Regions from separate parts of the Lactobacillus porci genome, predicted to be linked through region 2. Evidence: riboswitches for the same ligand, from Rfam matches in the RefSeq annotation. Region 2 holds a riboswitch; the other holds the start of a gene.
What was found. A riboswitch is a leader RNA that binds a small molecule or an ion and turns the genes downstream of it on or off. The one in region 2 is predicted to bind lysine.
Positions count from the first base shown of each region.

Region 1 (3,408 bases), on a different contig from region 2:
GGTGCCGTTCAAGCAGCCAATTGCTCCTGCTGGCAAGCCGGGATTGTCATGAAGCCCATAAAACTCGTCTGGCTTCCATTCTCCTGAGAACAAGCCCAGTTCATATGCCCGCTTGCCGCCGCTTTCGCTCTCTTCAGCCGGCTGGAAGAAAAACAGCAGATTGTCTTTTGGCTGATGCTCACTAAAATAGCTCAATACGCCCAGGGCGACGGTCATGTGGATGTCGTGCCCGCAGGCATGCATCACATGGGGATGCTTGGATTTAAATGGCAGGCCGGTTTCTTCCTCAACCGGCAGAGCATCGATATCCGCCCGGTAGCCAATCGTGCGCTTGGGCTGACTCCCCTTGACCAAGACCAGGAGGGCGGTTGGCAATTCTGCTGGCTCTCTAATGGTCAGGTAGTCCTGCTTCATCTGCTTGATCACGTCTAATAAGTAAGCGTGGGTTTCCTTTTCCTGCAGGGCCAATTCAGGGATCTCATGCAAGTGGCGCCGGATCTGAATCAGCTCTTCTTCCGTCAAAGCTGCCATTTCAAAAACTTCCTTAATATTGCTGAACTTCTTCTGTCATCCTTAAAGCTTGCGCAGGTCTTCTTCAAGACCGGTCTTGCTTTCCGTCTTTTCATCGACTTGCTTCAAGACTCTGGCTGGCACGCCGCCGACCACCGTGTGCGGGGCCACGTCCTTGGTAACCACCGCACCAGCAGCCACCACGGCGCCTTCGCCGACATGAACGCCTTCAAGTACGACCGCATTGGCCCCGATCAGGACGTCGTCGTCCACGCGAACCGGCTCAGCGGATGCTGGCTCAATTACCCCAGCTAAGACAGTGCCGGCACCGATGTGGCAGTTCTTGCCAACGATTGCCCGGCCACCAAGCACGGCGCCCATGTCAATCATTGACCCTTCGCCAATTTCTGCCCCGATATTGATTACGGCCCCCATCATGATGACGGCATTGTCACCGATCACGACTTGGTCGCGAATAAAGGCACCTGGTTCGATGCGGGCATTGACTTCCTTGATGTCAAGCATTGGCACGGCAGAGTTGCGCGCGTTGTTCTCAACCCGGACGGAAGCAAAGTCACCCTTGTGCTCCTCAAGGAAAGGCTTGAGATCCTTCCAGTCCCCGAAGACCACGCCGGTCTTTGCCTCTACAAAAGGATCCGTGCCTTCTGGAAAGCTCAGCTGATCCAGTCCTTCACCGCGCAGGTAAACCTTGACCGGAGTCTTCTTTGGCGCGGAGCCAATGTAGTTGATGATGCTTTGTGCGTCTAATTCTGCCATTTTGTTAACCTCTTTCAAATTTCCATTTAATTTGGGAGCGCCCGCGAAATCGACAAATAAAAAGCCCCGGGTTGCTTACGCAATCTGGAGCTTGAATAAATTCATCATTAAATCCGTCAATTGCAAGCGCAACGCAGGTAAATTCCCTGCGACAGTCTGCAGCTTCTTCAACTGCAACCCAGCCAATTTGCCCTAGCCATCTCGACAAACGCTTCGGCAACCGCCCCTTTCACGTGGGGTCAAAACCTGGCCGGCTCTCCCGCGCTACTGATGTTGGCTGCGCCTCTTCAATTGCCTACAGTCTAGTTTAATTTTGTGAGCTTGTCAATGTATTTTTCATGCCTTTTTAATAGCACGTGTAATTTTTCCCTTGCAGAAAAAATATTTACCTGGCAAGATCCCAATCCTGGAGCGGATCGCGGCGGATTTCAACCTGATGAATTGCAGAATATATTTTGCAAATTAGAAAAAATCATGCTATTGTCCTACATAGCTTAAAAGTTAATTAAAGTCTTTTTGAACTAAGGAGTGCTTTTCACATGAAAGTTGTAAAATTCGGGGGCAGTTCCTTGGCCAGCGGTCCTGCCGTTGCCAACGCCCTCAAGATTATCACCAGTGATCCAGAACGGCAGATCGTAGTAACTTCTGCGCCCGGCAAGCGTCACGCTGGCGATATCAAGGTTACCGACCTATTGATCAGATATGCCAACCAGATCATTGGCGGAGAAAACGCCAGCGCTACGGTTGAGGAAATCTTCCAGCGCTATGTGGAAATTGGCCACTACTTTGGCGTAGAAGAAGGCAATATCTCACATCTGCGCGATATTCTGCTTTCCCTGCCAAATGGCAACTATCCAAACAACGAATACCTGATGGCCGCCTTCAAGGCCCATGGCGAATGTCTGAATGCCCAATTGATCGCCATCATCTTGAACGAGCAGGGCGTAAAGGCCCGCTTCGTTGATCCAAAAGCCGCCGGCTTGACGGTAACTGGCTCACCCAACAATGCGTCTATCGCTCCAGAAAGCTACCAAGCCCTGGAGAACTTTGAGTATGAGCCTGACGAAAAGCTGATCTTCCCTGGCTTTTATGGCTATACCTTGGCTGGCCACATTGCTACTTTCTCCAGAGGCGGCTCTGACATTACCGGGGCTATTCTTGCCCGGGGCTTCCATGCCGATCTCTATGAGAACTTTACCGACGTTGACGCGATTTTCTCCGCCAACCCAGCCGTAGTCGACCACCCGCTGCCAATCCAGACCATGACTTACCGGGAAATGCGGGAACTGTCTTACGCTGGCTTTTCAGTCTTTCATGATGAGGCCTTGATTCCTGCTATCCAGGGGCAGATCCCAATCAACGTCAAAAACACCCAGCACCCTGAAAAACGTGGGACCATGATCGTTCCGGAAAAGCACTTCAAGCCTGAACATATCATGACTGGGATCGCGTCCAGCAAGCACTTCGCGGCTCTTTACCTGCACAAGTACCTCATCAACAAGGAAGTTGGCTTTACCCTCCGGATTCTGAACATCCTCAGCAAATATGGCCTTTCCTACGAACACATGCCAACTGGGATTGACGATTTGACCATTATCTTTGACAAGAATAAGCTGAGTGATGAAATCATCGATTCAGTCTGCGATGACATTCAAACTGAAATCAATCCTGACCACCTGGAATGGATCAACGACTACGCCATTATCATGATCGTTGGCGAAGGCATGAAGAATCATATCGGCGTCATGCGCGATATTGCCACTCCAGTCGCTGCCCAAGGGATTTCCCTGCGCATGGTCAACCAAGGCTCATCAGAAATCTCGATCATGATCGGGACGACCACTGAAGACGCTGACCGGGCGGTTAAGGCGATCTACGACTACTTTTTCAAGCGCTAAAGGAGACAATTATGACCAAGCTTTTGAAGGTTCACGGCTCACAAAATCAATTTTTCATCTTGGACCAAACCGTGCTCAAGCAGCCATTGAGCGACGCAGAGCTTAAAGCACTGACGATCAAGCTGACTGACCCGGAAACGGGCCTTTTAGGCGGTGCTGACGGCGTTCTGGCAATCAGCCAGTCTGATCATCCAGGGGTGCTCGGCAAGATGCGGGTTATCAA
Region 1 is NZ_VUMX01000004.1:70,206-73,613, reverse strand. Features, by position in the region: gene FYJ62_RS02415 (N-acetyldiaminopimelate deacetylase) at 1-531, opposite strand, end outside; gene dapD (2,3,4,5-tetrahydropyridine-2,6-dicarboxylate N-acetyltransferase) at 574-1,287, opposite strand; lysine riboswitch at 1,404-1,583, opposite strand; gene FYJ62_RS02405 (aspartate kinase) at 1,827-3,185, shown strand; gene dapF (diaminopimelate epimerase) at 3,197-3,408, shown strand, end outside.
Region 1: another riboswitch for lysine. It lies ahead of dapD (2,3,4,5-tetrahydropyridine-2,6-dicarboxylate N-acetyltransferase); the one in region 2 lies ahead of FYJ62_RS06250 (ABC transporter substrate-binding protein/permease).

Region 2 (3,408 bases):
CCCAACAAAGAACAGTTCTGAAACTGAGATGATGCTCAGGACGGAAGTATCCTTGATGTTGACGATGAACTCGTTGGTGATTGATGGCAGGCAGTTTCTGATCGCTTGCGGCAGGATGATGTGCCACATTCTCTGGTTGTGGGTCATCCCCAAGGCACTGGCGGCTTCGAACTGGCCTTCTGGGGTAGAGATGATCCCCCCGCGGATGACTTCGGCCAGGTAGGCCCCAGTGTTGATGGAGACGATGACCAAGGCCGCAAAGGTTCTGTTCATGTTCAAGTGCCAGAATTGGGCTACCCCGTAGTAGATAACCGCGGCCTGTACCATCATTGGCGTGCCCCGGAAGACTTCAACGTAAACTGACAGCAGCCACTTGCAGAAGGCCAGCAGGCCGCGCTTGAATTTCTTCTTCGGTTCTGGAATGGTCCGGACGATCCCGACCAATAGGCCGATGAAGAAGCCGACGATGGTGCCGACCAGGGAGATCAGCAAGGTCATGCCAATCCCTTCGAGGATCATGTTCCCGTAGTTCTTGATCATGGAAACCAGCCAGTTTTCCTTCTTGGTGTTGGTCTGCGGCTGCTGGTGCACGGCGTCCTTCATCAAGGCCTGGCGCTTGCTTTCAGGGATGCTGGCCAGAATCTTGTTGACGTCATTCAAAAGCTTGTCGTTGCCCTTCTTGACCCCGATGGAAACTTCGGCGTCGCTGGTGGAAACCTTCAGCCCCTTCATCTTGGACAGGTTGACCCCGACGATGTTGGAGTCGACCATCTTGAAGGAAGTCAGTTCCGTGTCTTCAGCCACGTAGCCGTCGATGGTCCCGGCTTCCAGAGATTCGCGCATGGCGGAAAAGTCCTTGGAAGCTGGCTCGCGCTTGGCGCCTGGCAGCTGCTTGATCAGGTCATAGTGCAAGGTCCCTTGCTGGGCGGTCAGCTTGGCCCCCTTGAAGTCAGTCAGGTACTTGGCGTCAGCGTACTTGCTGTTCTTGTTCATGATGACCACGAAATTGGTCGTCCGGTAAGGGCTGGTAAAGTTGATGGCCTTGCGGCGTTCTGCCGTTGGGCTCATCCCGGCGATGATCAGGTCGATCTTGCCACTGGTCAGGGCTGGCAAAAGCCCGTCCCATTGGGTCTTTTCCACGATGACCTTCTTGCCCAGCTTCTTGCCGATGATCTTGGCGATCTTGACGTCGTAGCCGTTGGCGTATGAGCTGGTCCCGTCGATCTTAACGGCACCGTTGGCCTTGGTCGTTTGGGTCCAGTTGTATGGAGCATAGTTGGCTTCCATACCGATCTTCAGCGTGTCGCTGTCGGCCTTGGCTGGCCGTGAAAGGGCGATGCCCGTGGCCAGGGTCAGGACCAAGGCCAGGACCGCGCTGATCCAGCTTCTCTTTAACTTCATCTGTATAAAACCTCCATAATATACACAGATATGAAATACAATAAAAGCGAAAGCAAAACACCCTCACTGCTTGAACAATGAGGGTGGTAAAATTCAGTATTTAATACCAAAAATCATAGCACTCCCTGGCAGGGCCAGGACAGTCTACGGGATCTTCTCCCGCAGCCCAACCAGCGTCTTGCACGACCAAGCCGTTGGTTTCGGCGATATCCCTTACTGCCAGGCTTCTGCATCGATTCGTGGATTCAGCCCGTGTTCGTGAACAATCGCGACCTCTATTGTATTGGATAATAATTTCTAACTAGGAAAAGCCTAAAATATTTTTAATAATCTGTCAAGCTAAGATAACGCTTACTTTGACAAAAAGTGATAAGTGGATAATAGAAAGCCATATCCTTTACAGCCAGCCGCGGTTTGGATCATAGTCGCGCTTTTTCATGTCGGAAACGTAAGGATTGCCGGCGACGAAAAAGCGCAGGGGCTGGCTAGCCCAGAAGGGGTCCGACTGGTTGATCCCGATCCGGGGCGCGGCAATGAGTTGCTTGGCGGCCTTGCGCTTACGCGGGTCCAGGTCAATGGCAAAGGGCGACTGGTCCAGGGGCTGGCAGTCCCAGGCCCGGGAATTGACCCCCAAGGCCAGCATCAGCTTAGCCGGGCCATTAGTCAGGAGGACGCCGTCCTTGCCCCGGTTCTGGATCATCCGCTCCAGGCCAAAGGCTGGCTCGATTGCCCGGATCAGGATGCCTTGGGGCTCGTCTTTGGCTTGGGTGGCCACGTCAAAGAAGAAGTACTGGCGCTGGGAGTAGATATAGATGGTGCCTGGCGGTCCATAAAGGCCTTCGTTGGCCTGGCTGCGGCGGCCGGCATAAGAGTGGGCCGCCCGGTCTTGCTTGCCCAGGTAGGCTTCAGCTTCTACGATATAGCCGCCCAGGCGCTCTTGCCCGTCAAAGTAGCTGAAAGGTCGGCCGAGCAGGTCTTTGGCCAGGTTCGCCGTGGGCATACTGGAAAAATAGTCTTGGTAGTTCATGTTAGACTCCATTAGGAATATAATTTATTTTAGTCGATATTATTTTTGACCAAATTGGTAAAAAAGTAAATAAAGAGTCTAGAATCCAAAGCAAAGAAGGCAACAAGATGGGAGAAATCAAATTAGTCAGAATCTATGATTCAGAGCAGCCAGTGGGCTTCCGGATCCTCGTTGACCGCCTGTGGCCCAGGGGCATGAGCAAGGAGCGGGCCAAGCTGGACCTGTGGGCCAAGGAGCTGGGGCCAAGCAATGACCTGCGCAAGTGGTTTGGCCATGAAGACGCGAAGTACCCGGAATTCAAGCGGAAGTACTTCGCGGAGCTGGACCAGAATCCGGCCGTGGCTGACTTCAGGGACTTGCTCAAAGAGCAATTGAAACAGGGCGACGTCTTGTTCCTGTTCGCGGCCAAGAATCTTGACCACAACCAGGCCGTCGCCCTGAAGGAATATCTTGAAGCTGAAAACGGCAGGCAGAAAAGCTAAAGCTGCTTGAAAACGTCCAAGGCGTCGCCGGTGAGCTGCTTGATGCCGGCGGCCGGAATCTCAGTCAGGTTAAGGGCCCACAGCTTGGCGCTGGCTGGCGCGTAGTTGAGCAGGCCGGCGAAGGGGTAGACCACGAAGCTGGTGCCGACGATGATCACCATGTCGCTGTTGGCAATGTGATTGACGGAATTGCTGATGTTGTCAGGGTTGATCCCTTCCCCGTAAAGGACGATGCCTGGCCGGATGATCCCGCCGCATTCATGCCGGTAGCCCTTGGCATAATCCTCGTAGGTCAGCTGCTTGTGGCACTTGCTGCAGTAGATGTCGTAGAGGTTGCCGTGGAATTCGGTGACGTGGCGGTTGCCGGCCTTAGCGTCCAGGGTATCGATGTTCTGGGTGACCAGGTAGCCCTTTTCGTTGCAGATCGCGGCTATTTTTTCATGGATCAGGTTGGGCTTGGCTTCCGGAAAGTACATGTTCTGCATGACGAAGCTGTAG
Region 2 is NZ_VUMX01000015.1:1,521-4,928, reverse strand. Features, by position in the region: gene FYJ62_RS06250 (ABC transporter substrate-binding protein/permease) at 1-1,401, opposite strand, end outside; lysine riboswitch at 1,510-1,687, opposite strand; gene FYJ62_RS06245 (DNA-3-methyladenine glycosylase) at 1,799-2,428, opposite strand; gene FYJ62_RS06240 (DUF488 domain-containing protein) at 2,536-2,910, shown strand; gene FYJ62_RS06235 (NAD-dependent protein deacylase) at 2,907-3,408, opposite strand, start outside.